Regions from separate parts of the Nonomuraea sp. NPDC052116 genome, predicted to be linked through region 2. Evidence: riboswitches for the same ligand, from Rfam matches in the RefSeq annotation. Region 2 holds a riboswitch; each other region holds the start of a gene.
What was found. A riboswitch is a leader RNA that binds a small molecule or an ion and turns the genes downstream of it on or off. The one in region 2 is predicted to bind thiamine pyrophosphate.

Region 1 (10,383 bases), on a different contig from region 2:
TCTGCAGCCACTGGACGGACTTGCCCTTGGCGCCGAGCCTGAGCGTCTTGCCCGGCGCGGTGACCGTGGCGGGGGTGATGGCGGCGGGACCGGATCGGGCTCCCGCGGAGGTATGTGTGGTGGTCGGGGACGCCGTCCTCATGGACGCCGTCGAACGATGCAATCCATGCGCGCCGCAGCCCGAGAGTGCGACGGCGCCTGCCGTCAAGAGAGCAGCCACTCCGGGCAGCCGTCGAGCCCCCACCAGTACCACCTCGCATACCATGAGCAAACGATCAGTTGACCTTATACCACTCATCATGAATCGGTAATGAAGCGGTCAACCTGTTTAGAGTGTGTCCATGTCTGAGAAGTTGCCGGCCAACGCGGTCGTCGTTCAATCCGCCCTGCGCGAACTGGGGGCGGACGGTGAGGTCATCGTCCTGCCCGAGAAGGCGCCCACGGCGGCGACCGCCGCGGCTCAGGTCGGGTGCGAGGTCGGGGCCATCGCCAACAGCCTGATCTTCGACGCGGACGGCGCGCCGCTGCTCGTGCTGACCAGCGGGGCGCACCGCGTGGACGTGGAGCTGATCGCCCGCACCGCGGGGGTCGGGAAGGTACGCCGGGCGACGCCGGAGTTCGTGAGGGCGGCGACCGGACAGCCCATCGGCGGCGTGGCCCCGGTCGGGCATCCGGCTCCCGTGCGGACCCTGGTGGACAACTGGCTGAGCAAGCACGAGGTGGTGTGGGCGGCCGGGGGGCATCCGCTGACCGTGTTCCCGACGACGTTTGACGAGCTCGTGCGGATCACCGGCGGCACGGCGGTGGACGTCGAGTAGTGTGCGACGGGTGATCGAGTTTCGCGGGGCGGGGCCGGCCGAGTTCGTCGAGCGGCTGGACACGGTGATCGACGTCTACGCGGCCGCCATGAACCCGCCCGCGGACCAGATCAACGGCCGCAAAACCATTATGCGAAATCACGCGACTTATCCCCATTTTCAGTGTTATTTCGCAGAATTGCGCGATCCGTCCCTTTCCGCTCCCCTCACCGTCGGCTTCGCCTACGGCTTCCGCGGCACCCCCGGGCAGTGGTGGCACGACGTGGTCTTCCGCGCCCTGACGGACCGGATCGGCCAGGAGGCCGCCACCGCCTGGCTCGGCTACGCGCTGGAGCTGGCCGAGATCCACGTCCACCCGGACTTCCAGAGCAAGGGCATCGGCCGCGCCATGATCCGCACCCTCTGCGCGGGCCGCCCCGAGCGCTCGGCCGTCCTGTCCACCCACGACCAGCCCACGGCCGCCCGCCACCTCTACGCCAGCATGGGCTTCACGGACCTGCTCTCGAGGTTCATCTTCCCGGGCGGCTACGAGGACTACGCCATCATGGGCCGCCCCCTGCCCTTGACGTGAGGATCACCTCCCGGATGAACCCATGACCATCGGGTTTGTCTGCTGATTACTTGGGGCACCATCCATTACGCAAGGTAGTCACCCCTTTACTAACCGTCTATAACCCCCTGCCCGTCACCCGCCCGGTCCCCCTGCGGGCGGGTGACGGGCCCCTTGCCTCCCACCGCACTCACCACCCCAACGGACCTCGAGGCAACCGACGACCGATGGCCCCGACGCTGCGGGCGACGACCCGGCACAGCGGGCGACAACCTGGGTGGACCGGCACCACGCGGCGACGACCCCTGGACCCAGCACTGCGAGCGACGGGATCGGGCCCGATCCCACGGCGCGGTGACGGAAGGACGGCCAGCGAAACGCGAAGCGACGCACCCAACCCCAGCGCGCCTCCCCACTCGACGTCCGGCCCCGGCGTCCGGCCCCGCCCAGCGCGCCTCCCACCCGGCATTCGGCCCAGGTCCGCACGGCCCCTCCGGCGCCGGTGCGGCGAGAAGGGAGGTCGGCGGAGCCCGGCGCAATGCGTGCGGCGCGAAGATGGGCGACGGGGGCGGCGCAATGTCGTGCGGCGGGTGGGAAGCGTTGGGGTTCTTCGTCGGGCGATCTTGCCGATCGCGCGGGGTCAACGCTTGTGAACCCCCGAAGAGGCCCACGTTGCGCCGTTGCGGCGGCCGGCCACGTGCGGGTCAGCGGGCGTCTTCCTGGAGGTCACCGGCCACGGGCGGCGGGTGGCGCCGCCCGTGCTCCGCCGTAAAGAACGAGCCGTAAAGAGCCGTAAAGAACGACAGGTTTTCAGGCGGAAAGGGGCACCGCGTCGAGGCGTTGGAAGACCTCGCGCGACGCGCTGGAGCGGTTGAAGGTGATGAAGTGGATGCCCGGCGCGCCCTCGTCGAGCAGCCGCCGGCACAGCTCGGCCCCGTGCTCGATGCCCAGCCGCCGCACCGCCGCCGGGTCGTCGGCCACCTCCTCGAAGCGGGCCGCCACCTCCGCCGGGAACGGCGCTCCCGACAGCTGCTCCGAGCGCGCGATCGTGCTCATCTGCGTCACCGGCATGATGCAGGGGATGATCGGCGTGTCACACCCCCTGGCCGCCACCCGGTCGCGCAGCCGCAGGTAGTCGTCCGCGCGGAAGAACATCTGCGTGATCGCGTAGTCGGCCCCCGCCTCGCACTTGCGCACGAAGAACTCGGTGTCGCTCTCGATGGACGGCGAGCGCGGGTGCTTGTACGGGAAGGCGGCGACGCCGACGCAGAAGTCGCCCGCCTGCCTGATCAGCCGCACCAGCTCCTCGGCGTAGAGGACGCCTTCGGGGTGCTGCAACCACTCGGCCGTCGGGTCGCCAGGGGGGTCGCCGCGGACGGCCAGGATGTTGCGCACCCCGGCGTCGGCGAAGCGCCCCACCAGGTGACGCAGCTCGCGGATCGAGTGGTTGACCGCCGTGAAGTGCGCCACGGGCGTGAGCGTCGTGTCGTGGGCGATCCGCTCGACGATGTCGACCGTGCGGTCGCGCGTGGAGCCGCCCGCGCCGTAGGTCACCGACACGAACGTCGGCCGCAGCGACTCCAGCTCCCTGATCGCCTTCCAGAGCTGCCGCTCTCCCTCGTCGGTCTTCGGCGGGAAGAACTCGAAGGAGAACGACCGGCCACCGGCGGCGAGCATGTCGCGGACGGTGGGAACACGATCGGGCAGGATGGAGGGTCGACCAAGCGCCATGTGCCAAGGTTACAGGGACCTCGCCGACTCAAGGTCACGGCCGTGTCACCCCTGCCGCCACAGCCATGTCACCGGCACGAGCGGCACATCACCATCCACGCCACCCCAGATGCCCCTATTGGGACACCTGCACATCCGATCCCCCGCACACGGCCACTAGTCTCAAGGCATGACCACTGACGCCGTTGGCATGAACACCCTCCGCACACAGGTGGAGCGTGCCCTCGGAGAGTTCGTCGAACGACAGCTGCCCGCCCCCGGTGACCCCGAGCTCGAGCCGCTGCGCACGGCCGCCGACGAGTTGCTGGCCGGCGGCAAGCGACTGCGTCCGGCGTTCTGCTACTGGGGCTGGCGCGGCGCGGGCGGCACGGACGTGCCCGCGATCTTCACCGCGGCGGCCTCGCTGGAGCTGCTGCAGGCCAGCGCGCTGGTGCACGACGACGTGATGGACAAGAGCGACCTGCGCAGGGGCATGCCGTCCGCGCACCGCCGGTTCCAGGCGCTGCACGAGAAGTCCGCCTGGTACGGGTCCGCGGAGCAGTTCGGCGAGGGCGCGGCGATCCTGCTGGGCAACCTGCTGCTGATCTGGTCGGGCGAGATGTGGCGCACCAGCGGCCTGCCGCCCGAGTCCCTGGCGGCGGCCCAGCCCGTGCACGACCACATGCGTACGGAGCTGATGTGCGGCCAGTACCTCGACCTGCTGGAGCAGGCCCACGGCGAGAACACGTTCGAGTCGGCGCTGCGGGTGGCGCTGTTCAAGAGCGGCAAATACTCGGTGGAGCAGCCGCTCAGGCTCGGGCTGGTGCTCGCCGGCGGCAAGCTCGCGCCCTGGATGGACGAGCTGTGCACGGGTTACGGCACGCGGGTCGGGATCGCGTTCCAGCTGCGTGACGACATCCTGGGGGTGTTCGGCGACCCGGCGCAGACGGGCAAGCCCGCCGGCGACGACCTGCGGGAGGGCAAGCGGACGATGCTCGTGGCCCGCACGCTGGCGGCCGCGTCCCCGGGTGCGGCGGATACCGTCCGGCAACTGCTGGGGGATCCCGGGCTGGACGAGCACGGGGTGGAGACGCTGCGGCAGATCATCGACGAGACGGGTGCGCTGCAGGAGTGCGAGGACCTGATCGGCGACTATCTGGGGGACGCGCTGTCCGCGCTGGACGAGGCGCCGATCACGGTGGAGGCCCGCGCGGCTCTGACGGAGCTGGCCATCGCCGCCACCTCCCGCAAGACCTGACCTGACCTGTCCTGGGCAGGGGATCGCCACCTTGGGCCCGGCCGCCGACTCGGAGGCGCCCGTGTGGTGGCGGGCGCCTCGTGGGTCACAGGGCCCCGTACGGCCGGGCGGCCTCCTGCGGTCAGGTGGCCGCCGCGGTCAGGGGCTTGCCGGTCAGGGGCTTGCCGGTCAGGCGGAGGACAGGCGCTTGGCGAACTCCGCCGCCGCCGCGCCCGGGTCCTCCGCGTCCGTGATCGCGCGTACGACCACCACGCGGCGCACGCCGTACGACATCACCTCGTCCAGGTTCGCGAGGTCGATGCCGCCGATCCCGAACCACGGCCGCGACGTCTCCAGCGCCGCCGCGTGCCGGAGCAGCGGCGGGCCGGGGGCCGGGCGGCCGGGCTTGGTGGGCGTGGGCCAGATGGGGCCGCAGCAGAAGTAGTCGACGCCCGGCTCCGCTGCCGCGGCGGAAGCCTCGGCCACGGAGTGGGTGGACCGTCCGATGACGATGTCGTCGCCGAGTATCTCTCGCGCGACCGTCACAGGAAGGTCGTCCTGCCCCAGGTGGAGCACGTCGGACCGGGCGGCGTAGGCGACGTCCGCCCGGTCGTTGACGGCCAGCAGTCTGCCGTGCCGGTCGCAGGCGTCGCGGAAGACTTCGAGGAGCGCGAGTTCTTCGCGGGCCTCCAGACCCTTCTCCCGCAGTTGGATGATGTCCACGCCGCCGGCCAGCACCGAGTCGAGGAACTCCGCCAGGTCGCCGCGGTCGCGGCGGCCGTCGGTGCAGAGATAGAGGCGGGCTTCAGAAACCGAGGGCTTGGGCACGCCGCTTGACCTCAGTGTGACGGCCGGCCTTGATCGCCTCGATGGGCGATCCGGGCAGGGACTCGTCAGGGGTGAAGAGCCAGCGCAGCGACTCGACATCGTCGTAGCCGGCGTCCAGCAACACGGTCAGCGTGCCGGGCAGGCCCTTCATCACGTCCTTTCCATCGAGGAACACAGCGGGCACCTGTGGCCCGCCGCCCCCCCGGCGTACGCCGAGCAGCTTGTGGTCCTTGAGGAGTTGCTTGGCCCGCCCGATCGAAAGGTCTAGGCGCGAGGCCACTTCGGGGAGCGTGAGCCACTCGTCGACGAGTTGGTCGGTCTCCCGGTCGATCTGTGCAACAGAAAGCGTCACGAAACCACAACTACCACATGCCGTGCTTGCTCAAACAACACAATCCCGTAGAGAGACTTCTGGATCTACCAGGCGTTCCGCGTCGAGACGGTGTCCCGCGCCGATGATTCTGCGCCCCTGTACGAGGTCTCGCGGCCGGTCCACGGCGAGCACCGCGGCGAGGGCGTCGTCGGCCGTGAGCCAGACGGCCGACCACTTGCCCTCCGGCTCGCCCCGGTAGATCAGGCGCTCGCCTGCCAAATGATGACCGGCGTATTGCACCATGTGCCCGAACTGTTCCGACCAGAAGTACGGAACGGGATCGTACGCGACGTCCTCGCCCAGCAGGCTCGCGGCGGCCACCTCGGGGGCGTTGAGCGCGGTGTCCCAGTGCTCGACCCTGAGCCTGGTCTGCCAGCGGCGCGACCACCAGGCGGCGCAGTCGCCGACGGCGACCGTGTTCGGGAGGGAGGCGCGCAGGTGCTCGTCCACGACGACGCCGTTGTGGAGGTCGATGTCGGCGCCGGTGAGCCATTCGACGGCCGGGCGCACGCCGATGCCCGTGACCACCACGTGGGCGTCCACGAACTCGCCGCCCACCAGCCGCACGCCGCCCTCGTCCACGGAGTCGACCATGGTGTCGAGCCGCAGGTCGATGCCGTCGTACCAGCGCTCGGTGCGGGCCCCGATCTCGGCGCCGACGGCCGTCGCGAGCGGCGCCGGGCCGGCCTCGATCACGGTCACCGCGCACCCGGCGCGGCGGGCGGCGGTGGCCACCTCCGCGCCGATCCAGCCGGCGCCGATGATCGAGACACGGGCGCCGGGGACGAGCATGGCCCTGAGCTCGTGAGCGTCGTCGAGCGTGCGCAGCACGTGTTGCGGGCCGTCGCCGGGCAGCCTGATCGGCTCGGCGCCGGTGGCGATGACCAGCCCGTCGTAGCCGAGCTCGCCCTCGGTGGTCTCCACGACCCCCTCGCGCAGCGCCTTGGCGCTGACCCCCGGCTGGAACACCACGTCGAGCGAGGCCAGGTCGGTGTCGACGTAGCTGGTGTCGGCGTCGCCGAACAGCACGGCCTTGGACAGGGGTGGACGGTCGTAGGGGCGATGCCGTTCCTCGCCGACCAGCGTGATCCGCCCGCCGAACCCCTGTGCGCGCAGCGCCTCCACGGTGCGCACTCCGGCCAGACCCGCTCCCACCACCACGACTTCGTTCACGTTCATGACCCTAACGTGGGCCGGTGTCCGGGCGTCGCAGCGAGGCCGTAGGCTGGGGGCGTAAGACGCGCGGGAGTCCGGCCGTGACCGGGCTGAGAGGAAGGCTGCCATCGGGCCTTCGACCGCAAGACACCTGATCCGGATCATGCCGGCGAAGGGAGCGCGGATGGATGTGATCGTGGGCGGCGGGGTCGTCGGTCTCTCGCTGGCCTGGCGGCTGGCCCGCGAAGGGCGGCCCGTCACCCTGGTGGACCCGGCCCCCGCCTCGGGGGCCTCGCACGCGGCGGCGGGGATGCTGGCGCCGGTCAGCGAGGTCACCTACACGGAGGTGCCGCTGCTGCGGCTCGGTGTGGCGTCGCTGCGCCGCTGGCCCGCCTTCGCCGCCGAGCTGGCCGCCGACGCGGGGCTGGCCGGCCCCGAGGCCCTGGACCTGCGCTCCGAGGGGACGCTCGACGTGGCGTTCGGGGCGGACGACCTGGCCGCGCTGGACGAGCTGGCCGCGTACCTGGAGAAGCTGGAGCTGCCCGTCCGGCGGCTGACCGGGCGCGAGTGCCGCCGCCTGGAGCCCATGCTGGCCCCCTCGGTGCGGGGCGGGCTGCTGGCCGTCGGCGACTCCTGGGTGGACCCGCGCCGCGTGACGGCGGCGCTGCTCGCCGCGCTCGACCGGCGGGGAGTCCAGCTCGTACGGGCGCGCGTCGGCGAGCTGCTGTGCGACGGCGGCCGGGTCACAGGGGTACGCCTGGAGCCGCCCGGCGGCGACGACCGGCGAGCCGAGCTGCGGGCGGAGCGGGTGATCCTGGCGGCCGGGGCGTGGAGCGCCGGGCTGGCCGAGGTGCCGGTCCGGCCGGTCAAGGGGCAGATCATGCGGTTGCGTTCGCCGCAGCCGCTGCTCACCCGGTGCGTCCGCGGCACCGTGCTCGGCACACCGGTCTACCTCGTCCCCCGGGGCGACGGCGAGCTGGTGGTCGGGGCCACACAGGAGGAGATGGGCTTCGACACCAGGGTGACCGCGGGCGGGCTCTACGAGCTGCTGCGCGACGCCAGGGAGCTGGTGCCGGGCATCACGGAGCTGGAGGTCTCCGACGTGGTGGCCGGGCTGCGGCCGGGCACGCCGGACAACCTGCCGCTCATCGGCCCCAGCGGCACCCCGGGGCTGGCGCTGGCCACCGGCCATCACCGGGGCGGCGTGCTCCTGGCGCCGCTCACGGCGGACATTTTGCTGGGCGAGGAGGGCGAGCTCGCGGCCATGTGCTCGCCCGGGAGATTTCGGGATATTTCATGATTGTGATGATCAACGGGGCCTCGCACGAGGTGGCCGACGGCACGACCGTGGCGCAGGCCGTACGCACATTGACCACGGCCACCACCGGAGTGGCCGTGGCCGTCAACGACGAGGTGGTCACGCGGAGCTCGTGGGAGACGACGGCGCTCAGCGACCGTGACCGGGTGGAGGTTCTGACGGCGGTGCAAGGTGGATGATCTGATCATCGCCGGGGAGAGCTTCTCCTCCCGGCTCATCATGGGCACCGGCGGCGCGCCCTCGCTCGACGTGCTCGACCAGGCGCTGGCCGCGTCCGGCACCGAGCTGACCACGGTGGCGATCCGGCGGCTCGACCCGAACGCCCGCGGCTCGGTCCTGGATGTGCTGCGCAAGCGGGACATCAAGGTGCTCCCCAACACCGCGGGCTGCTTCACGGCGGGCGAGGCCGTGCTGACGGCGCGGCTGGCCAGGGAGGCCCTCGGCACCAACTGGATCAAGGTCGAGGTCATCTCCGACGAGCGGACCCTGCTGCCCGACCCGATCGAGACGTTCGACGCGGCCGAGCGGCTGGTGGCCGACGGGTTCGTGGTGCTGCCGTACATCGGGGACGACCCCGCGCTGGCGCGGCGGCTGGAGCAGGCGGGCTGCTCGGCCGTCATGCCGCTGGGCGGGCCGATCGGCTCGGGGCTCGGCATCCGCAACCCGCACAGCATCGAGCTGATCGTGGAGGCCGTGTCCGTGCCGGTGGTGCTCGACGCGGGCATCGGCACGGCCAGCGACGCCGCGCTGGCGATGGAGCTGGGCTGCGCCGCCGTGATGCTGGCCACGGCGGTCACCAGGGCGCAGCGGCCCGATCTCATGGCGGTCGCCATGAAGCAGGCCGTGGAGGCGGGACGGCTGGCGCGGCTGGCGGGCCGCATCCCGCGCAGGCGCTACGCCGAGGCCTCCTCACCGATGACTCCCTGACCGGAGCGCCGACGACCTCCTCCCCCGGATGCCGACGACTCCCCGGCCCGGATGCCGACGACGCCCCGGCCCGGGTGCCGGTGACTCGCCGACCCGAGTGCCGGTGACTCGCCGACCCGAGTGACGCGTGAGGAGCTGGGACGTTCCAACGGGAACGTCTCAGCATCGGTTTCGGGCGGTGAGGCCCTCCCAGTGGCAAAACGCCCGTAAACTCAGCGGGGTGGATACGACGACTGCGGACCCCCTGGTCGGGCGGCTCCTCGATGGGCGCTACCGCATCGAGAGCCGGATCGCCCGGGGCGGTATGGCGACCGTCTACCTCGCGCTGGACGTCCGCCTGGACCGGACGGTGGCGCTGAAGGTCATGCACGGCTCACTGGCCGAGGACCCCGCGTTCGTGCGCAGGTTCATCGGCGAGGCCAAGTCGGTTGCCCGCCTCTCACACCCCAACGTGGTGCACGTCTTCGACCAGGGCACGGACAACGACGTCGTCTACCTGTCGATGGAGTACGTGCCCGGCAAGACGCTGCGCGACATCCTGCGCGAGCGCGGCAGACTGCCCGCCCGCGAGGCGCTCGAGATCATGATCCCGGTGCTCGCCGCCCTCGGCGCGGCCCACCAGGCCGGGATGGTCCACCGCGACGTGAAGCCGGAAAACGTCCTGATGACCGACGACGGCCGGGTCAAGGTCGTCGACTTCGGCCTGGCCCGGGCCATCGAGGCCACCAACCAGACCCGCACCGGCGTGATGATCGGCACCATCGGCTACATGGCGCCCGAACAGGTCACCACCGGCGCCGCCGACGTGCGCAGCGACGTCTACGCCGCGGGCATCATGCTGTTCGAGCTGGTCACCGGCCAGCAGCCGTACGACGGCGCGACGCCCATGTCGGTGGCCTACCGGCACGTCCACGACACCGTGCCCGCGCCGTCCTCGGTGTTCGCCGACGTGCCGCCGCTGATCGACACGCTGGTGACCCAGGCCACGGCCCGCGAGCCGGACCAGCGCCCCGCCGACGCGACCGCGATGCTCGTGGCCGCCGTCGACGCGCACCGGATGCTGCCGCGCCTGACCAACCCGCCGGCCTCCCACGCCCGGACGCAGGTCTTCAACGCCTCCGGCGCCGCCTCGATGCCCCAGCCCGCCCCCGCCCACACCCTGATCCAGCCGCGGGCGGAGGTGCCGCCGCAGCGGCAGCGGGCGGGGTTCAAGCCCAACTGGTTCCTGGTGCTGCTCGCCGGGGTGATGGTGGTCGCGGTCGGGCTGACCGGCTGGTACTTCGCGCAGCCCGAGATGGTCACCGTCCCCGACCTGGTCGGCAAGAACCTGGCGCTGGCCAAGAGCAGCGCCGCCGCGGCCGGTTTCAAGGTCCAGGAGGCCGACGGCGTCAACAACGAGAAGATGGCCGCGGGCCTGGTCCTCAGCACCGACCCGGCGGCCGCCACCGAGGTGGAGAAGGGCACCAC
Region 2 (10,383 bases):
GCAGCCGCCACATCACCCCGATGCCCAGCAGCGCGGCCACGAGCCCGAGCCCGGCCGCCACCGCGACGACCATGGGCAGGTCACCGGGCTGCGGCATCAGGAACCGCCCTCCATCGGCTCATACCGGTATCCGACCCCCCACACCGTGACGATCCTCCGCGGCTCGGTCGGATCCGGCTCGATCTTCTCCCGCAGCCGCCTGACGTGCACGGTCACGGTGGAGGAGTCGCCGAACGACCACCCCCACACCTGGTTCAGCAGCGCGGAGCGACTGAATGCCTGCCGCGGATTGCGCATGAGATGCGCCAGCAGATCGAACTCCCGCGCCGTCAGCATCACCTCGTCCCCCCTCAGCCGAACCTCGTGCGCCCCCACGTCCACCACCAGATCCCCGTCGCGCAGCACCCCGGTGCCGCCGGTGACGGACGCCCCCCGCGCCCGCCGCAGCACCGACTGCACGCGCAGCGCGAGCTCCCGCGGGCTGAACGGCTTGGTCACGTAGTCGTCGGCCCCCGTCTCCAGCCCGACCACCCGGTCGATCTCCTCTCCGAGCGCGGTCAGCATGATCACCGGTACGGGCCAGCGCTCCCTGAGCTTCCTGCACACCTGCAGCCCGTCGAGCTTGGGCAGCATCAGGTCCAGCACCATGAGGTCGGGCGGATGGGCCAGCGCCCTGCGCAGCGCCTCCACCCCGTCGCCGACGCATTCGACCTCGTGACCGTCGCGCTCCAGATAGCGCGCGACGACCTCGGAAACGGTCGGATCATCATCGACCACCAGGATGCGCGTGTTCACGACTTCACGGTACGGCCGGGGAACAGGTAAGTGTCAGGGACGTCATTGCTTCGTAAGCCTCGCGGATCATGTCCGGACGACGTACGGTTGCTGTCATGGGTAGAGTCGTGATGCTTGTGCTGGGGACCCTGCTGGGTCTCTTCGTGCTGTTCAATTTCCTGCTGCCGATGCTGGTAGGCCTGATCAAGATCGCTTTGATCATCGGGGTGATCGCTCTGCTCGTCTTCGTCGCGGTCACCGTGGTGGGCAAGTCCTCCCGATCGCATTGACGTTCTTCCTGTTCGACCCGTGGCTGGTCGGGATCACCATGCTGGCGATCCTGCTGCTGGCCACGTGGGCAGCCACGTTCCTGCCCATCCTCAGTGGGGGGCCGCCGAGCTTTCCGCTGAGTTACGCGCGCCGTACGGCCTTCCAGCGGCAGCGCGACCCTGACGCGGCCGGTCGCTCGCGTCCACGAGCCCCTTAGGCACGCCCCGCTTCATCGTCAAGCGGGGCTACTCGTACGAGTGAGCCCTTTTCCCCATCTCACTCCAAGTAGGGCTCATGATCGATTCTCTTGTCACGTTCGTCATCAGCATGTCCGGGGGCAGTGCCGCGCTGGGCATCGTGCTGTTCACCCTGGCCGTACGGCTCCTGCTGCTCCCCCTGAACGTCCGCCAGTCCCGGACCATGAAGCTCCGCCAGCGGCTCGCCCCCAAGCTGCGCGAGCTCCAGAAGCGCCACGCGCGCAACCCCGAGCGGCTGGCCAAGGAGACCTCGGCGCTGTTCGCCAAGGAAGGCACTTCGCCGTTCGCCGGATTCTTGCCGATGCTGGGGCAGTTTCCGTTCATGTGGCTGATGTACCGGGTGGCCACGCATCCGACCGCGCTGGCCGGACATACCCTTTTCGGCGCTCCGCTGGGTCAGCAGGTCGCCGGGGCGGTGGCCAATTTCGGTCTGGTCAGTGCGCCGGTTTTGGTCTTTGTATTGGTCATCGCGCTGGTCGCGGTGGTGGCATGGTTCTCCGCCAGGAACATCAAGGTGACCGAGGACCAGCCGGACTGGCTGAAGCGACTCCTGCCATGGATGCCGTACGGCTCAGTGCTCGCCGCGCTGGTGCTGCCGCTCGCGGCTGGGCTCTACCTGCTCGTGTCCATGGCATGGGCCACGACCGAGCGGGCGGTGCTGGCTAGCCGGCCTCTCTGAGGGCTGTGACCTGCCCGTTCATCGATCCGCGAGGAGCGGGCAGGATGGCCCACACCGTGGTCGTGTCACCGTCGTGCCGGACCCCCCAGCTCTCCGCCACGTATTCCACGATGCCGAGCCCCCGGCCCCCGAGCGACGACAGGGTCGGGCGGCCCGCGCGCGGCTCGGTCGCCGCACCCCCGTCGCTCACCGCCACTTCGATGTGATCGTCACTCCGAAGCCACGCCACTCTCACCATCCCCGACGGAAGGGGATGCGCGTGCCTCAGCGCGTTGCTCAGCAGCTCGCTCACCACGAGCACCGCGTCATCGATCGCCGTCGAAAAAACCCCGCTGTCCTGCAGCTCAGTGCTCAGGCGCTGGCGGGCGACGGCGACGCTGGACGGCGCGTACGGCAGCAGCACCACGCTTGACACACCCACCTCCCCGTTCCCTGTGCCCCCCGCGGGAACACTCCCCGGTACGACCGAAATGCCCCGTTACTCGATCCCAGAAACCGCATCTCGATCACAGCTTGTACACATTGGACGATAGATCAGCTCAACTGTGACCACCTCGTTACCGCCTCGGTGTGTCGGATCCGATAGTGAAACTAGGCCCCCGACGCTCGCAGTTCGAGACGCATCCGGGTGCCGCCTCCGGGTCTCGGGTGCGCGCTCACGTCTCCGCCTTGGGCCCTGGCGAGGCTGCGGACTATGTAGAGACCCAGCCCCACTCCACCAAACCGTCTCCGGTCGCCGCTGTCCACCTGGACGAACCTCTCAAAGATCCTCTCTCGGTCAGTAGGGGCGATACCGACCCCTTCATCGTCCACGACCACGACCACGTTGTCGGCCTCGGCCCAGGCCTCCACGCTGATCAGCCCGCCCTTGGGCGAGTACTTGAACGCGTTCTCCAGCAGCTGCCCCAGCACGATGTCCGTGGCCAGGGCGTCCCCCAGCACGTTCGGCAGCCCGTCCTGGATGACCACCTCGACCCGGTGCTTGTCCGACAGCGCGGGCAGCCCGAGCGTGGCCGCGTCGATCCGCTCGGCCAGGTCGAACTCCTCGATCCGCACCTTGAGCTCGTCGGCCCCCGCCCTGGCCCCGAGCAGCAGGTGGTCCATGAGCTCGCCCAGCGACCTGGCCCGCTCGGAGATCGTGTGCACGGCCGAGCGGCGTTCGGGGTCGCTCATCTTGTCCCAGCGCCGGTCGAGCGTGCTGGCGAACCCGCGCACGATCGTGATCGGCGTACGCAGCTCGTGGCTGGTCGTGGCCAGGAACAGGTCCTTGGCCTCCTCGAGCTCCTTGGCCGTGGTCACGTCGCGGAAGTCGATGACCACCTCGCCGGTCTCCTCGATCTGCGCGCTCACCACGTCCAGCCACCGCCCGGTCTCCATCTGGAACGTGACCTTCTCGCCCGGCTTGGGCAGCGGGAACGGCGGCGGCCCGCCGATGACGGCCTCGGCCGGGAACGCGGTGAGCTCGGCGGCGGCCGGGTTCCACCGGACGACCCGTCCCGATCCGTCGAGCACGGCGATGCCGTCGGCGCTGGCGTCGAAGACGGCCTGCTCGTGCGCCCGCTGCCGCACCGCCTCCTGGTAGGCCACCGCGTTGCCGACGGCGATGCCCGCGTGACCGGCCAGGAGCTCCAGCAGCTCCAGTTCGAGGTGTCCGGGTGTGCTCTGGGCGAACAGCGCGTACAAGGCCCCGTACGGGCGCCCTCCGACGGCGGCAAGGCCCAGTGCGATCGTGTGCAGCCCCTTCAGCCGGGCCCAGACCAGGTCCTGGAGCCCGTTCGACTCCAGCATGACGGTCTTGCCGGTGCGTAAGAGCTTGTCGACGAGGCTCGTGCGCAGGTCCGTGGTGGTGCCCCTGATGGCCTCCGGCAGCTGGTACGTGCTGACCAGCCGTAACCGTTCACCCTCGATCAGCACGAACCCGCCCGCGTCCGCCCCGGTGAGCTCCGTGAGGCTGGCCGAGATCCGGTCGAGCACGGCCGACAGCTCCAGCTCGGAGTTGATGTCGCCGACCACGTCGGTGAGCCGGCGCACCAGCCTGGCCCGGCGCGCCATGCGGTCCTTGGCCACCTGGTCGGCCCGCGCGAGGTGGTGCACGCAGACGTACCCGGCCACGGAGCTGCCCAGGCGCAGCGCGCTGATGTCGACGCGCACGTCGAGCACGGTCCCGTCGTCGCGTAGGCGCTTGGTGCGGACCGAGACCTGGCCGCCGGTGCGTACGCGTTCGAGCACGGCGTTGTGCTCGGCGGTCAGCTCGCCCGGCACGATCGGCGCCCGGCGCCCGAGCATCTCCTCCGCCGTCCACCCGAACAGCCGTTCGGCCGCCTCGTTCCAGACCAGTACGCTCTGATCACGGTCGACGACCACGACGGCGTTGGGCGAACCGGCGAGGGCAGCGCGAGCTATTTCGTCGTCACTACCGGCCCATTCGTCCCCCACTCCTCCATAGTGCACGTGGCGTGGTGAGTGCGTCGGGCGATCCGTCCGATACGCTGCGGTCACGGTGATTCTCGGCGGCGGGAGGCTGGCGGCATGTCGAGCAACGATCTCGATGCCCTGTTGCGCGTGACCTCCAGCACCTATCGAGGTGATGCGCCTCCCGACATCGCGTTCGGCCCCTATGACGGGGCCGTCGGCAGGCTGATGCTCGCGGTCACCGGCAAGGGCATCGCGGCGTGCAGCTTCGAGCCGGAAAACGCCGTGTACGAGCTGCTCACGAGGCACGTGGGCAGGTTCATCGGGCCGGATCCGCGCCGGCTCGACCCGGTGCGCAGGGAGCTGGACGCCTACTTCTCCGGCCGCCTGCGCGCGTTCACCACGCCCGTCGACCTGGCGCTGGCGACGTCCTTCGCCCGCACGGTGCTGCAGAAGACGATGGCGGTCCGATACGGCACCACCACGACGCTGGAGGAGATCGGCGCGAGCATCGGCAGGCCGCGCGCGCTGCGGGCGATCGGCAACGCGCTGGCCTCCAACCCCGTGTGCGTGATCGTGCCGTGCCACCGGGTGGTGCGTGAGGACGGCGCGCTCGGCGACTACGCGGGCGGCGCGGCCGCCAAGCAACACCTGCTCAACGTCGAAAGGCGCGTGTCGACCAGCTGATCAGCAGGGTGACCAGCACGGCGACCACGGCCGCGCCGAGCGCCCCGTTCATCCACGGCTGCCGGGTGAAGCCGATGGCGTCGCGGACCCCCTGCCAGAAGCCGTCCCATGGCTCGAGCGTGGGCGCGGAGGTCGTCAGCCAGTACGCCACGAAGCCAAGCGCCCACGGCACCAGCCTCGACCAGCGCGAGGGCGCGTTCTCCGCGGTGTTCCAGCTCCGCGAGCCGCCGAGCACGAAGTAGTCCACGGCCAGCACCGCGAACATCGGCACGAACACCGCCCCGATCACCCCGAGGAACGCCCCGTACGAGTTGACGTCCACGACCAGGGCGATCGCGACGCTCAGCACGCCGATGGCGATGGAGAAGACGCGCCGGTCCACCCGCGGCATGAGGTTCTGCAGCGAGACCGTGGTGGAGTAGACGTTGGCGAACGACTGGTCGGTCTCCCGCAGCACCAGGATCGCGAAGAACAGCGCGCCCAGCGGCACCGCCACGAACGCGCCGAACACCGACGTCCCGTCGGCCGCCACCTTGTCGGCCCCCGCCATGGCCACCGCGAACACGCCCAGGCCCAGGCAGGCGACCTGAGCCAGCGTATAGCCGCCGACGACGCCGGTGAACGCGGCCCTGCTCGACCTGGAGTGCCGGGCGAAGTCGGCCGCCATCGGCACCCACGACACCGACAGCGCGATCACGTAGTCCACGGCGGGTGCGAAGGCCGTCCAGGACCCGCCGGTGTGCGCGGGCGCCCTGGTGAGGAAGAACCAGGCGAACCACACCATCGACACGATCACGCCGATGGTGACGTACCGCCGCAGCAGCCTGACGGACCCGAGCGGCCAGATCGTGAGCGCGGTGGTCAGCAACCCCGCCGCGATCACCCACACCTGGTACGGCACGGCGCCGAAGATCGCGCTGGCCGCCTTGGCGATCACCCACAGCTCGAACGCGGCCCAGCCGAGCATCTGGACGATGTTCAGCACCGTGGGGACGTACGAGATCCGCGCCCCGAACAGGCCCCGCAGCAGCACCATCGCGGGCTGCCCCGTCTGGGTGCCGGGGACGGCGGACAGGCCCACCATGGCGGTGCCGATCAGGCTGCCGACCACGGTCGCCAGGAGCGCGGCGGTCAGGCTGAGGGGAGCGTCGGACAGGGGGTTGAGCAGGAGCAACGCGCCGGAGAAGCCCAGGAGGCTGACTCCGAGATTCGCCCAGAGCGCGCCCTGATCGAGCACGCCCAGGGTCTTCGGCGGCCTGCCTTCAAGAGTCAGCGGAACTTCGTCGACGACATGCGTCATCGCACACTCCCTACGCCGGCATTACCCGGACAGGTTCAGGCGGTCGGCAGCGGATCTATGGCTGCCCTCTCAGCCCGGCGCACCCCGAGCTCCCGCGACAATCTGCAGTTGGCGCCCTCATCATGCCTCAGCAACGACGAAACCGCCACAGTGGGGCCTTTTTACGCCACGAACGGCTGCTGCCCGGTCTCGCTGACCATCGGGCGGCTCGCGAACTCCCACGACTGCATGCCGCCGCCGACGTTGACGGCGTCGCGCCCGAGCTGGTTGAGCCAGGCCGCGACCTGCAGGGACCGGCCGCCCACCCGGCAGACGACGTAGACCGTGCGGTCGCCGGGCACCTCGTCGACCCGCCCCTGAATCTGGGTCATGGGGATGTGCACGGCCTCCGGGGCGTGCCCCGCGACCCATTCGTCCTGCTCACGGACGTCGAGCAGGTAAGCGTCTGCCGGAACGGCACTGGCCTCGATCTCAGGAACGGTCATGACTCCATCATCTCGCGCCTGGCGTCGTAGGCCGCACGCGCCGCGGCGATCTCCTCCTGGTGCGTCTCCGTCCAGGTGACCAGCGACTTGATGGTCTCGTGCAGCGTACGGCCGAGCGGCGTGAGCGCGTAGTCCACCCTGGGCGGCACGACGGGATGGACCGTGCGGCTGACCAGGCCGTCGCGCTCCAGCTGGCGCAGGGTCACGCTGAGCATGCGCTGGCTGACGCCGTCGATCTCGCGGCGGAGCTGGGTGAAGCGCAGGCTCTGGCAGTCGAGCAGGGCGATCACGAGCAGCGACCACTTGTCGGCGATGCGGTCGAGGATCTGACGCACCTCGCAGTCCTCGCGCGTGTCCCACTGGCGCACGTCGTAGTCGTCGAGCGGTTCCACAGTGCCTTCTTCCGTCGAGCTCACTTGAGAAGGCGGGACAGCCGGCGGTCGGCCAGGGGCTTGCCGCCGGTCTGGCAGGTGGGGCAGTACTGCAGCGAGGAGTCCGCGAAGGACACCTCGCGGATCGTGTCGCCGCAGACGTCGCACGGCTGCCCGGTCCGGTTGTGGACCCGCAGTCCCGACTTCTTCTCCGCCTTGAGGTCCTTGGCCGCCAGCCCGTGCGCCCGCTCCACCGCCTCCCCCAGGGTGGTGATGATGGCCTCGTGCAGGTCGGCGATCTGCGCGTCCGTCAGCGTGGCCGCGATCTTGAACGGGGACATCTTGGCCGCGTGCAGCACCTCGTCCGAGTAGGCGTTCCCGATGCCGGCGATGATCTTCTGGTCGCGCAGCAGCCCCTTGATCTGGGTGCGGTTGCCGCCCACGATGCGCTTGAGCGCCTCGACGGTGAAGGACCCGTCGAGGGGGTCGGGGCCGAGTGCGGCGATGCCGGGGACGCCGTCCGGGTTCTTGGTGACGTAGACGGCCAAGCGCTTCTGCGTCCCGGCCTCCGTCAGCTCGAACCCGGGCGCCAGCCCCTCCTCGTCGGGCGCCAGCCGGACCCGTACCGCGAGCGGGCCCTTGCCGGGACGTACGGGCTTCGCGCCCGACAGGTCGTCGCGCCAGCGCAGCCACCCCGCCCGGGCCAGGTGGATGACCAGGTGGAGGCCGTCGCAGTCGAGGTCGAGGAACTTGCCGTGCCTCGACACCCCGGTGATGGTCAGCCCGCCGAGCGCGGTCGCCGGCGGGTCGAACGTCTTGAGCGCCTGGAAGGCCACCACGTCGATCCCCAGGACCGTGCGGCCCACGGCCCGTTCGCGCAGGAAATGGGTGAGCGACTCCACTTCGGGAAGTTCCGGCATGTCCCCAGGGTACGTGCGCGTCCGGCCGTCCACAGCCTGTGGACGGCTACGGCACGCTCCAGAAGGCCAGCTCGTGCGCCATCCCCTCGGCGAACAGCTCCTCGGCCCGCGCCGGGTCCGGCGCGGCCTCGTCGATCATCTGCGCGATCCGCGCGGTGAGCGCCGCGAACGCCGGATCCGCGTACGTGTCCACCCACGCCCGATATCTCGACTCAGCAGGGGAAATTTCCGCCAATATCTGCCCGAGACTCGAATATCCCCACATACACGGATATAGCGCCGCCAGCCCCTCCCCGTACGACGCCGCCGACTCCAGCAGGAACGCCGTGTACGCCGCGCACGCCGGCCCCTTCACCGCCCCCTCCAGATCCGCGCCGAACTCGGCCGACAACGACCTGTGCAGGCTCAACTCGTCGTGGTACGTGGTGTGCGCCAGGTCCACCAGATCACCCAGATGCCCGTCGGGCGCCTGCCAGGCCAGCCGCGCGAACACCCGTACGTAGTCGAGCAGGAACAGGTAGTCCTGCTCCAGCCACGACCTGAACACCGCCTCGGGCAGGTCGCCACGCGCGATGCCGGCCACGGTCGGGTGCTCGAGCTGAGCCCGGAGCAGCGGGCGGCCGACGGCGTGCAACGTCTCCGAGATAGTCATGGCTGGGAGGTTAGTGTCGAAGCATGACTGTGACGATCGCCGAAGAGCTCCTCCTGATCGCCTACAACGACGAGAAGGGCACGCCGCTCGTCGCCGGGACCCAGCTCGACCCGGCCCTCGCCGGCGCGCTCCTCGCCGAGCTGGCCGTCAACGGCCGGCTGGAGCTGTCGGACAAGAAGGTGACGGTCATGGACCCGTCCCCGCTCGGCGACTCCGAGCTGGACGCCACGCTGGCCCGCATCGCCGAGGAGGGCAAGGAGCGCAAGCCCGCCTGGTGGGTCCAGCGGCTGCAGTCGGCCAGGCTGCGCGGGCGCCTGCTCACCAGGCTGGCGGAGTCGGGCGTGCTGACCGAGCAGCGCGGCAAGGTGCTGGGCATCTTCCCCACGACGCGCTGGCCTGAAGCCGACCCCGATGTGGAGGCCGCGGTCAGGGACCGGGTGACCAGTGCGCTGGCGGGCGCCGACCCCGACGCCCGCACGGCCGTCCTGATCGCCATCGCGCACGCGGCCAAGCTCGACCGCAAGGCCTTCCCCGGGGCGAGCAGGCAGCGCGTCAAGGAGATCGCGGAGGGCGCCTGGACGGCCGACGCGGTCGCCCAGACCATCGCCGCCATCAACGCGGTCATGATCACGACGATCACCGCGGCGACCGTCGCCGCGACGACCTCCACCTCCGGGTGAGCCGCGCTAGTTGCCGGTGTCGATGACGTCCTTCGGCACCGGCTTGTCCTCCTTCAGGGCGTTGAAGAGGGCCAGCGCCTTGGGCCGGTCCGACTTGATCGCCTCGCCGCCGTCCGCGAGCCGCTCGGTGCCGCCGAACGGGACCACCGTCGTCACCGGGCTGTCGCCCATCGCCAGCCCCAGCGACAGCAGGTCGAAGGCGCCCGTGTCGCCGTCGACCGAGACCGCGTCGGTGGCGCTCATCGCCAGCGGGATCGACGTGAACGGGTTGATCAGCACTCCGGGGCTGGCCGCCTTCTTCACGACCGCGCCCAGGAACTGCCGCTGCCGCTTGGTCCGCTCGAAGTCGGGCAGCGCGCCGCCCTTGCGGGTCCGTACGTACCCCAGGGCCTGGGCGCCGTTGAGCACCTGCGTGCCCTTCTTCAGCTTGAGGCCGGCCTTCGGGTCGTCCACGGCGGCCCGTACGTTGATCTCGACGCCTCCGATGGCGTCCACGATGCCGACGAACCCGGCAAACCCGATCTCCATGTAGTGGTCGATGTACACGCCCGTGACCGACTCCACGGTGCGGACCAGCAGCTGCGGCCCGCCGTTGTAGGCGGCGTTGAGCTTGTCGCGCCTCTTGCCCGGGACGTCGACGGCCAGGTCGCGCGGGAGGCTGACCAGCGTCGGCTTGTCGCCGCCCTCGGGGATGTGCAGCAGCATCATCGAGTCCGTACGGTTCCCGCCGGTCGCCCGGCCCGTGGCGAGCTTCTTGCGCTCGGCGGCCGACAGGCCCTTGCGGCTGTCGGAGCCGACGAGCAGCCAGTTGGTGCCGGGGGTGTCGGCGGGACGGCCCGGATAGTTGTCGAGCACGCCGTCGATGCCGGCGATCCTGGAGTTGATCCAGAAGAGCA
Region 3 (10,383 bases), on a different contig from region 2:
GCGCATCTGATTCCTCTACCTACCGGGGTGTCGGGGGAGATCTCCGGGATGTCATGCGTCAGGGGCGGGTCCAGCGCTGGTTGGCGGCGCCGCCGCAGGACCAGATCTGGAGTTTCACGCCGTTGGCGGTGGAGTAGTTCGGCACGTCGAGGCACTTGTTCGCCCCCACGGCGGTGATGGTGCCGTCGGAGTTGAAGCGCCACTGCTGGTTGGTCTGGCCGTTGCAGTCCCAGATGATGACGTTGGCGCCGTCGGCGGTGCCGGCGCCGTAAACGTCCAGACACTTGCCGCCGTAGACCCGCAGCTCACCGCTCGCGGTCGACGTCCACTGCTGGTTGGCCTGACCGTTGCAGTCCCAGATCTGCGCCTGCGCGCCGTTCACCTGCGAGGCGCCGGAGACATCAAGGCACCTGCCCGACCCCACACCCCTGATCGCGCCCGCACCAGGTGTGCCGCTCCCCGGCTGGCCGATGCTGCCCGGTACCGATTGAAGCGCGCCGTACCAGGCGGCGGCCATCTTGTCGTAGCCGCCGGCGGTGGGGTGGATGCCGTCGATCAGGTCGGAGGTGGTCAACTTGCTGTGCATGTCGACCAGGTGGACACGTTTGCCGCTGTTCACCTTGCTCTGGACGATGCCGGGGATCGCCGCGTTGAAGGTGCGGGCGGCGGACTCCTGGCCGGAGTTGGACAGCGGGATGATGGTGGCGACGAGGACGTCCGCGTCGGGCACGGCCGTGGTGATGTGGTCGATCAGCGTGGACAGCCGCTGCGGGGCACCGGCCACGTTGTAGTTCTGCAGGACATCGTTGGTGCCGATGTGCAGCAGCACCGTGCGCGGTGTGTACGTACGCAGCCAGCCGGTGATGTTCGCGTCGATCTGGTCGATCCGCCACCCGGGATGGCCCTCGTGATCGTGGTCACCCAGGCTGCCCGGCCCGTTGAACTGCGATCCGACGAAGTCGACCGTGTAGCGGCCGGCGGCCAGGCGCTGCCACAACCCGATCCGGTACCCACCCGGCACCTGCGTGCCCTCGGTGATCGAGTCGCCCAGCGGCATGACCCGCACCCCGCCGTTGGACTCCGCGTCGGCTGCCCCCGCCCCCATCGCCGTACCCGCCACCACCAAGGCCACGGCCATCAGCGCGGCGGCGCACCATCGTCTCCACGTACGCACGCTCACTCCCTCGCGGCGGTCAGGGGGCAGGTCGAATCGAGTAGCAACGTCTGCGCTCATGCCCTTGCGCTCCGGCCTGCCTGTTGCGGACACGAGGACCTCCTTCGGTGAGGATCGGCGACATGGCATCCTGCTGAGTGGTCGCCGGGTGGGCACGGTCGGATGCTGTCCCCTTCGGCATGCCGGCGGCGGATCCCGATAGCTTTGTTAGCGCTAACATCACTTTGGTCAATCCGGGACTCCTTCCACACCGGCCTGCTGAGGTGGTGGTGTGGCGGAGCAAACATGACGCGAGAAGATCCGTCAAGGGCCCGCTCTCTTCCGCCGCGTGCCGAAGCGGGCCGATCAGAGCTGACCGGGCGCGGTCGCACTGTCACGGCGGGCGAGCTGATGAAACGTTCATCCAGTGGCGGTGCGACACGACCAGGACGCACCAGCGCACCGGCCTCGTGGGTGCCGACCACCCAATCGAACCGATTCGCCTACGTCTGGCCGTCTCCCCCGATGTCTCATTGGAAGGCCGTGCAACCTGCGGTCCAGGCGGGTTCCAGGTCGGCTCCGGGCGGAAACCGGCCGTCGAGTTCGAGCATCACCATCCCGTGCGCGAACGCCCACACCGCGCGGGCCAGATCCGCGCGGCCGTGCATGGCGCGCAGGATGGGACCGGCGGCCCGGTCCTCGAGTCCTTCGGGCAGCAACAGCCGCGGCAGCGGATTGGCGGTTGTCAGCCGGTAGAGGTGCGGCCGCGCCAATGCGAAGCTCCGGTAGGCGCGTGCGCAGGGCAGCAGCCCGGGCTCGGCGGCCTCGAGCGCCTCGGTCATCTCGGTCAGCCCGATCACGGTCAGCTCCAGCTCGACGGCCGCCTTGTCGGGAAAGTGCTTGTAGAGCGACGGCGCGCGGACGCCGACGCGCTCGGCGATGCTCCGCATGGACATCGCCTCGCGGCCGTCGGCCTCCAGCAGCTCCAACGCGGCCGCGACGATCTGCTCGCGGCGCTCAACCACGCCGCACCACCCGTCCGACTACGAGCCGCGTCGCCCAGCCGAGCCCGGCGGTGAACAGCGGCGGCCAGCCGATCGGTGAGAGGGAGTAGCCGACCAGGATCACGACCGGAATCCAGCCGGAGTTCGCGGCCGCGACGATCCAGCGCCGCCCGCCCGCGACCTTGCCGGCCAGATCCGGCAGCAGGAAGAACGACACCGCCGCCGCCGCGGTCGGCAGCCCGTACTTCGCCGACTCGAACACGGCGAACGCTCCGAGGAATCCGGCGAGCAGCACCCACCCCGCCCAGCGCACCCACGCGCCCCATCCCCGGCCCCGCATGGCCTCAACGCTCATGACGTCTCCCCTCGCAACGGCTAACGGTGTTAGCTGATACCAAGAGCATAAGCTAACACCGTTAGCCTTTCCAGAGTCGGGCAGCCGTCAGCCATCTCGGCGGAGCATCCTGGGCCCCGGACAGCAGGAGCAGCGAACGTCGGCCATGGCACACCTGGCCGATCACCGTGATGTGATCAATGGGTGGGGGGCCGTTGAGGGCGGGGCGGGTGCAGGATCCGGTCGACGCGGACGGCGGCGTAACCGAGGGCGGCCGCGGTGGGTCAGCCATGGCTCCCGGTATGGCGGGTTCGCCGCCGAGGGCCACGCCGGGCAGCCCGTGCGTGAGCAGGTTGATCCACAGGACCTGGGCGGGAAGCAGAGGGAGTACGAGCCCGGCGAACGGTCCCAGCAACATCACCGCGATCTCGGCTGCCCCACCGGACAGGCCGTAGACCAGGAAGCGGCGGATGTTGGCGTAGACGCGGCGGCCCTCCTCGACGGCCGCGACGACGGTGTCCAGGTTGTCATCGGCGAGTACGAGGTCGGCTGCCTGGCGAGCGACCTGGGTGCCGCGTTCGCCCATGGCGACACCTATGTCGGCGCGTCGTAGCGCGGGACCGTCGTTGACGCCGTCACCGGTCATCGCCAGAGCCTCACCGTGCGCGCGCAGGTCCTCGATGATGTCGAGCTTCTGTCCGGGCGTGGCACGGGCGTACACGCTGACCTTCGCATGATCGGTCGTCCCAGGATCGCGGAGATCCACGACGGGATCACCGGCATTGATGATGCCGAGATCGGTGGCGATGGCCCGGGCGGTCCCCGGATGATCACCGGTGATGAGGAGCGGCCTGATGCCGGCCTGCTTGCAGGCGATGATCGCGGTGGCCGCGGCCGGGCGTGGCGGATCCAGAATCGCGACCAGCCCGAGCAACGACAACCCGCTCTCCGGCGCGGTTTCCGGAACGGCGGGCAGATCGCGGCTCGCGACCGCCAGGACTCGATAACCGTCCCTGGCCAGTTGCTCGGCGCGTTCGGCGGCGCGGGCCAGAAGCCACTGGGCGCAGGCACCGGGGCACGCCAGGCGGCCTCATCGGCAGCACCTGACGGCCCTCACGTCGCGGTGGTGCCACGGCCGGCCACATCGAGAACACACCTTGCTCTGATCCCGCCAGGAACCTCAGCCGCACTTCCCGGTGGCACGGTGGCAAAAGCGGACTCTACCGATGTCGGCATCCCGGCCCTGGCCAGAGGGACGCATGCTCTATGCGATCAAAGACAAAGGCTGAACGGTCCTGCCCCAGCTCGCCCGAGAGGGAGCGGAGGCGTCAGGGCGCCGCCCCGCCTCGACAATGGGGCCCGCACCGAGCCGTCCGCGCCGACCAGATCGGGCCGAACGGGCCGGGGTTAAAGGTCTTTCGCCCCTGAGGGGATCAGCCGGCGGGAGGGAGGATGGACATTGCCCGCGAGGCGGGCGAGGGAGTCACTCGCTCCGCGGGCCTGACAGGTTTGTGTCTTGAGACCCTCATGAGGAGCCCGGATGGAGCTCGTCAAGGAGACCTCCCATCGATTCCGCATCGACAGGCATGGGGCCATGCGAGTGCCCGGAATCGTGTTCACCTCCCGCGCACTGCTGCCTGAAGACGAGGCACTCCAGCAGGTGATCAACGTGGCTACCCTGCCGGAGATCGTCGGCGCCTCGTACGGGATGCCCGATCTCCACTGGGGGTACGGCTTCCCGATCGGCGGCGTGGCGGCCACCGACGTGGCAGCGGGTGGTGTCGTCTCGCCTGGTGGGGTCGGCTTCGACATCTCCTGCGGGGTGCGGCTGCTGGCCGCGGACGTGGACAGTGAAGGGCTGCGCCGCGACCGGCTGATGGATCTCCTCGACGTCACAATCCCGCGGGGCCCGAGCAGGCACGCGGTCTGGCAGTCGCCCGGCCGTGCCCGGCTCGAGAACATCCTGTACGGCGGCGCCCGCTACGCCGTCGAGCAGGGCCACGGCGTCCCCCGCGATCTGGAGCGCTGCGAGGACCGCGGAGCGGTCGCCGACGCCGATGCCTCTCACGTGAGCACGCGGGCCATGGAACGCGGCCAGGGTCAGGTGGGCAGCCTGGGCTCGGGCAACCACTTCCTGGAAGTGCAGGCGGTCGACCAGGTCTACGACGAGAAGGCGGCAGCCGCCTTCGGGCTGCGCGCCGGCCAGGTGTGCGTGATGATCCACTGCGGATCGCGCGGGCTCGGGCACCAGATATGCACCGACCACGTCCGCGCGATGGAGGTGGCCATGCCCCGATATGGCATCAAGGTTCCGGATCGGCAGCTCGCCTGCGCGCCGGTCGGCTCGCCCGAGGGCCGGGCGTACCTGGGGGCGATGGCCGCTGCCGCCAACTATGGCCGGGCCAACCGTCAGCTGCTCGGCCAGGCGGTGAGGCGCGCGTTCGCCGAGGTCACAGGCGCAGAACTGGAGTTGGTGTACGACGTCTCGCACAATCTCGCCAAGATCGAGAAGCACGACGGCAGGCTGCTGTGTGTGCACCGCAAGGGCGCCACCCTCGCCCTGCCGCCCGGCCATCCAGATCTGCCCGCCGACCTGGCGGCCGACCTGGCGGCCGTCGGGCAGCCGGTGCTGATACCCGGGACCATGGGCACGGCGTCGTACGTGCTGGTCGGCGTCTCCGGCGGCGAGGCGTTCCATTCCACCTGCCACGGCGCGGGCCGTACCCAGAGCCGCCACCGGGCGGCGCGCTCCATCAGCGGCCGTGAACTGCGCGACCGGCTCGAGGCCGGCGGCATCGCCGTGCGTGGCTCCACCTGGCGCGGCCTGGCCGAGGAGACCCCGGCCGCGTACAAGGACGTCGACGAGGTGGTGACCACCGCCGAGTGCGCGGGATTGTGCCGCAGGGTGGCCAGGCTGGTGCCGCTGGGCGTGGTCAAGGGGTGAGAGATGACCCGCGGGCATCGTACGCTGCCGCACACGGCCGACACCCGCATCCAGGCCTGGGCTCCGACGGTCATGGAGTGCATCGCCGAGGCGATCCTCGCCATGGGCGACAGCTTCCTGGACATGGCAGGTGGGGTCGCGTGCGCCGAGCAGCGCGTGCGCCTCGCGCCGGGCAGCCCGGAAGATCGGCTCGTCGCCGCGCTCGATGAGGTGATCTACCGGATGGACACCACCGGTCAGGTGCCCATCCGCGCCACGCCGGAGGAGGACGGGCTGCTGCTGGCGACGGCGGAGGTCGAGACGATGGCGCAGACCGGGGCGGTTCCCAAGGCGGTCACCCTGCACCGGCTGGCTTTCGAGCAGCGCGGGGACCAATGGATGTGCACGGTCACCCTTGACGTGTGACCGCCGGCCGGCGCTCGGGTCCTGCCTCCGGAGTCGGCATGCCGAATGTGGGAAGAGCGTCCTTGAGGGGAGAGGACCAACGGAGGTGCATGATGAAGGCTGTCGTTGGAGACAAGCTGGTCATCGAGGGCCGTCACGAGAGTGATCCGCGCCGGATCGGCGTCATCACCGAGGTGGAGCACACGGACGGCTCGCCGCCCTACATGGTGCACTGGTTCGACTCAGAGCACGACACCCTGGTGTTCCCAGGACCCGATGCGAGGGTCGAGCACGTGAACGCATGAGACACCCAAAGAGTTCGTCGAACGATTTTTTACATCTTCCGGCGGCCCGCCTGCCCATGCTCGGACCAGCACGGGTAGGGGCAGATGAGAGCGCTTCGTACCCTGTTGGGGAGGCGAGCGATGGATATAGGCGAAACCGGAGTGAAAGCCCGGGACGTGATGCACGAGGGAGTCCAGTGCATCGGCGAACACGAGAGTTTGCGCGTCGCCTCGCAGATGATGTGCGATCTCAGCGTCGGCGCGCTGCCCATCTGCGGGGACGACGACCGGCTCAAGGGCATCATCACTGACCGGGACATCGTGGTCCAGTGCTGCGCACACGGCGGGGACATCGACGAGACCACCGCCGGGGAGCTGGCTCGTGGGCTGGTATGGGTGGACGCCGATGCCAGCATCGAGGAGGCGCTGTTCAAGATGGAGCAGAACCACGTCAAGCGCCTGCCCGTGATCGAAAGTCACCGCCTTGCCGGCATCATCAGCGAGGCCGATCTCGCGAAAGAACTGCCCGACAACAAGCTTGCCGAGTTCGTTCATCGCGTTTACGCACTCGACTGACACGCCGGCCTGATACCCCGCTGCCAGCGGGACGGCCAGCCGTGCACTGGCCGATGCCGTCGCCGAGGCCCAGGGCAACGCCGGCGCGGAGCTTCAGAATGGCTTCGGCTCCAGCAAGGCCCCAGCGGGCGCCGGTGATGTCGAGGCGGTCGGCGATGAGGTGGCGACGTGCTTGTGTGACTGGGCCGAAATCGGCCTCGGTCGGCACGAGGGTCGCGTGCTTCCTGCCTGTGATGGCCGGCAGCCCGTGCTGTGCCGCGCGGTCGGCCGGCAGATCGGTCGCGGTCAGCGAAGGCCGCCGCTTTCCTGGGTTGCGATGAAGTCGAGCACCGCCCGCGAGAAGACTTCCGGGTACTGGAACAGTGAGCCGTGGCCCGAGTCGGGGTAGATGATGAGCTGTGCGTTGGTGATCTTCTGGGCCATCAGGAACGAGTTCGGCGTCGGGACCATCGCGTCCCGGACGCCGCTGACGATGAGCGTGGGCTGCTTGATGTTGTGCAGTTCGCCCAGTGTCGAGCCCTTGCCGGCCCACCAGTCGTTGACCGCCTTGCGGAGCGCGACCCCGGCCTCGTCGGTGACGTCGGCTCGCTCGGGTCGCTCAGGCGTGTAGATGCGCCCCAGGTAGTTCGCGGTGGCGGCCTTGCCGGTTTCGGAACTGCTGAACCACATCGCCTCGTACGTCTCCTGCGGGCTGCGGGCCATCTTGGTCCACTCCTCGACCTCGGGGCTCTGGAGCACCGCTCCTTCGCCGGCGCCTGCGCCCGTGCCGACAAGGATCAGGTAGCGCACGAGGTCCGGCCGCGTGAGCGTCAGGCGTTCCGCGATGTAGCCACCCATCAAGAATCCCAGCAGGTCCGCCTGGGAGATGCCGAGCTCTTCAATGAGGCGAATCGCCGTGCCGGCCATCTCCGCGATATCAGCCCCGACCTTGCCGTCGGAGAATCCGACGCCCGCGTTGTCGAAGACGATGACGTGGCGTTGGGCGGCGAGTCGCTCGATGACCACGGGATCCCAGTCATCGATGCTGCCGACGAAACGACTGAACAGGACGAGCGGCACGCCGGTGCGGTCCCCGAACTCCCGGTACGCGAGGCGCGTGCCTTCGACCTCAACATACTGGATGGGAGTATTTGCATAAAGTGTGGACATGTCAGGCCTTCCAGGAGCACGCGACGCACCCCTGACGCCACGTTGACAAGCCGATCGCCATCTGACTGGTACCGATTCCACGGATCGCCATTTCCAGGTGATTCAGCTCATGGTGACATTTTCAATCTCGATCCCGATCGACCAACTCTCCGAAGCGGAATTATCCGGATTCCTCCGATGGACTCGCCGTCGAGTCGGGAACATGATTCCGTGAAAATCCTTGTGTTCGCCGACGTACTGAGCAACGGCAACGCCGACATTCACATCCACGTTGTAGTCGAGGCGTCGGAGCATACCGTTTTCAGCGAAGTAGTAGGTCTGCTCCGAACTGTGCGAGGCAATGCTGTCGGGGTACTTGACGTGCAGCCGCCGCCACGTCTCACCGCTCTCCTCCCACCGCGCCCCCTCGCGCGACTCCATCCCCGGATATGTGAAGAGGAATGGCGTGGTCAGGTAGTTCCACATGGCGTACCCGAGGAAGTAGCCCACCTGAAGGGACTCCCACGGCGATGTCAGGTCGTACCCGCCGTAAGTGGAGCGGATTCCGGTCCGGCTCTCCAGGGTGCCGCCGTCCTCCGCTACCAGCGAGACCCGGTCCTCACTGCGATCGAAGATCATATCCTGGTCTGGGGCCGCCCAAGGAGAGAACCGTATCCACTCCTGACGCGTCTCGGCGGTGAGCTTCGCATGAAAAGGCTCATCCGAGAACCCTCTGACTTTCCAGAAGGGGCCGTGGAATTGCGCATCAACGCTCAGTTCACCGATCTGCGACCAGCGCTCCAAACCACCGTGGGCCGTGAGGACATGATTCAGCAGGTCGTTCATCCCATCCCCGCATGGATTACGACGTCTCGTTAATCAGCGGCCGGGGAAAATCAGCATGCCGCAGATCTACGAGGGCATACAGCATGATTCTCCGCCGCTCTTGGGCCGGCATAACCTACCCCTCTGCGCCTGCCGTAAACCCCATCTACGCAGCTCAAGCCGCATGTGAGTACTCGGAGGGGACGGGCTTCCGTGGAAATCCCATCGCGGCGCTGTGCGAGACTTCCAGGGGGTGATCCGCTCAGCCATGCTCGGCACGGTCAGCCACGGTGTCCTGCGCTACACATCCTGCCCGGTCGCCGTCGTACGGCCACGTGTCCGAGCCGACTGAACACGTTCGGGGGCCGTCGCTTTGCTTGATGGACCCGCTGGTGAGAGTTCCCCGGGCTGCACACGACAAAGACCTGTGAGGCGCTCTCCCTTCGCCGGTATGGTCCGGATCAGGTGGCTAGGGGTCGCCGGTCGGTCTTTCGGCTTTCCGACCTCTCAGCCCTTCCATTGATCCTCCTTCGAGGCTCTCAGGTCGGACTCCCTCGCTCGTCTCACAGGCCTAAAACTAACCTCCCGCCGTCCGGTTCGTCTCGCCAGGGACGAAAGTCCTTCTCTTTGAGGACCAATGGCCCTGGCACCGCGGCCCAAGCTCGGGTCGGCCGGGAACGCCTCAGGGACGGTAAGGCACCCGCCGATCTGGGCTTTCTGGAGAGGACTTCCACGTCGTTCTCTCCGATCTCGAGCGGGATCGCCGTACGTCAGCGCGTTCTTCGGATCGGTCAGCCATGCCCTCGTCCAGTACGCCAAGGGCCTGATCTTCGGCTCTCGCTGTACGCCGTGTGAGATGTAACGGGCTACCCATCAGGTTTGCGGCGGCGCCACCGCGCGCACGCCTCCGCCCAGGAGGCGTCCCACGCCGCGTACCGCCCTCTGTCGAGCAACCCTCTGAAGGCCCGGAAGGCCAACGACAGTGCAGCCGCCGATCCCACGACGACCAGGAAGGCCGCGACCGTGGCGCCCGTCAGCGTTTCCGCGTGGCTCGTCGGAGAAGTGGTCAACTCGCCGCGACCGTCGATCCACACCTTTACCGACGTGCCCGCTCTGGTGCCCGCGGGCACGGCCACCTCGCCCGTCTTCCAGTGACCGGACGGAGCCATCCACCGCGCGGGAGCGTGTGATCCCGGCTCCGCGCCATCCTCGCCACCTCCGGCAGGAAGGGTGTACGGCGCGTCCCGGGCCAGAGTCGCCGTCACCGACTGGCGGATGCCCTGGCCGGCTCGCTCGGCCTGCAGGCCTCTCTCATAGACCGACCGCCCCACGACGACGGCCGGCCAGACGCTGAACAGCAGCAGAATCAACGTGACGGCCACACCTGCCGCTTCCAGCCGATCGGAACGACGACGCAGCGGATTCCGTCCCAGCCAGTACCGGCGCACTCGAAGCATCACCCACTGACTCGCGCGCCTCATCACGCACCTCCCCCTATCCTTCAGCCTCCGGCGGAGGCAACGGTTCACGACAGGGGCATATGACCCGACCTCAGCGGGCCCTTGGACCTCCTGTTCACAAGGGAGATCTGGCCTCGGCTCACCGAAGGCGGACGACTCCGGATGAACGGCCAGCCTTGAGGCTCTTTGCCGTGGTTTTGCCACGCTTCGGGCAGAGGGCCCGTACGACGTCCTCAACGGCTAGCCCCGTTTTCCGCACGTGAGGTTGTTTGAAGATCGCCAGGTTGCTGT

Region 1: another riboswitch for thiamine pyrophosphate. It lies ahead of thiO (glycine oxidase ThiO); the one in region 2 lies ahead of AB0L65_RS52755 (cytosine permease).
Region 3: another riboswitch for thiamine pyrophosphate. It lies ahead of AB0L65_RS48380 (hypothetical protein); the one in region 2 lies ahead of AB0L65_RS52755 (cytosine permease).

The regions. Positions count from the first base shown of each region.
Region 1 is NZ_JBFAWA010000016.1:128,831-139,213, reverse strand. It holds gene AB0L65_RS29245 (L,D-transpeptidase family protein) at 1-142, opposite strand, end outside; gene AB0L65_RS29240 (YbaK/EbsC family protein) at 342-818, shown strand; gene AB0L65_RS29235 (GNAT family N-acetyltransferase) at 829-1,389, shown strand; gene metF (methylenetetrahydrofolate reductase [NAD(P)H]) at 2,179-3,099, opposite strand; gene AB0L65_RS29225 (polyprenyl synthetase family protein) at 3,269-4,336, shown strand; gene thiE (thiamine phosphate synthase) at 4,505-5,143, opposite strand; gene AB0L65_RS29215 (Rv2175c family DNA-binding protein) at 5,121-5,495, opposite strand; gene AB0L65_RS29210 (FAD-dependent oxidoreductase) at 5,526-6,695, opposite strand; TPP riboswitch at 6,749-6,866, shown strand; gene thiO (glycine oxidase ThiO) at 6,856-7,971, shown strand; gene thiS (sulfur carrier protein ThiS) at 7,968-8,168, shown strand; gene AB0L65_RS29195 (thiazole synthase) at 8,161-8,916, shown strand; gene pknB (Stk1 family PASTA domain-containing Ser/Thr kinase) at 9,137-10,383, shown strand, end outside.
Region 2 is NZ_JBFAWA010000043.1:65,178-75,560, forward strand. It holds gene AB0L65_RS52715 (HAMP domain-containing sensor histidine kinase) at 1-97, opposite strand, end outside; gene AB0L65_RS52720 (response regulator transcription factor) at 97-795, opposite strand; gene AB0L65_RS52725 (hypothetical protein) at 891-1,064, shown strand; gene AB0L65_RS52730 (DUF6412 domain-containing protein) at 1,061-1,261, shown strand; gene yidC (membrane protein insertase YidC) at 1,339-1,980, shown strand; gene AB0L65_RS52740 (ATP-binding protein) at 1,964-2,395, opposite strand; gene AB0L65_RS52745 (PAS domain-containing sensor histidine kinase) at 2,572-4,416, opposite strand; gene AB0L65_RS52750 (methylated-DNA--[protein]-cysteine S-methyltransferase) at 4,510-5,079, shown strand; gene AB0L65_RS52755 (cytosine permease) at 5,048-6,379, opposite strand; TPP riboswitch at 6,370-6,485, opposite strand; gene AB0L65_RS52760 (rhodanese-like domain-containing protein) at 6,541-6,864, opposite strand; gene AB0L65_RS52765 (helix-turn-helix domain-containing protein) at 6,861-7,256, opposite strand; gene AB0L65_RS52770 (DNA-formamidopyrimidine glycosylase family protein) at 7,277-8,155, opposite strand; gene AB0L65_RS52775 (TenA family protein) at 8,202-8,807, opposite strand; gene AB0L65_RS52780 (GPP34 family phosphoprotein) at 8,831-9,487, shown strand; gene AB0L65_RS52785 (LCP family protein) at 9,494-10,383, opposite strand, start outside.
Region 3 is NZ_JBFAWA010000036.1:138,161-148,543, forward strand. It holds gene AB0L65_RS48330 (hypothetical protein) at 1-6, opposite strand, end outside; gene AB0L65_RS48335 (lectin) at 59-1,267, opposite strand; gene AB0L65_RS48340 (TetR/AcrR family transcriptional regulator) at 1,684-2,178, opposite strand; gene AB0L65_RS48345 (hypothetical protein) at 2,171-2,512, opposite strand; gene AB0L65_RS48350 (HAD-IC family P-type ATPase) at 2,574-3,431, opposite strand; gene AB0L65_RS48355 (RtcB family protein) at 4,032-5,435, shown strand; gene AB0L65_RS48360 (archease) at 5,439-5,840, shown strand; gene AB0L65_RS48365 (DUF1918 domain-containing protein) at 5,930-6,124, shown strand; gene AB0L65_RS48370 (CBS domain-containing protein) at 6,245-6,679, shown strand; gene AB0L65_RS48375 (alpha/beta hydrolase) at 6,965-7,828, opposite strand; gene AB0L65_RS48380 (hypothetical protein) at 7,931-8,653, opposite strand; TPP riboswitch at 9,054-9,198, opposite strand; gene AB0L65_RS48385 (hypothetical protein) at 9,499-10,014, opposite strand.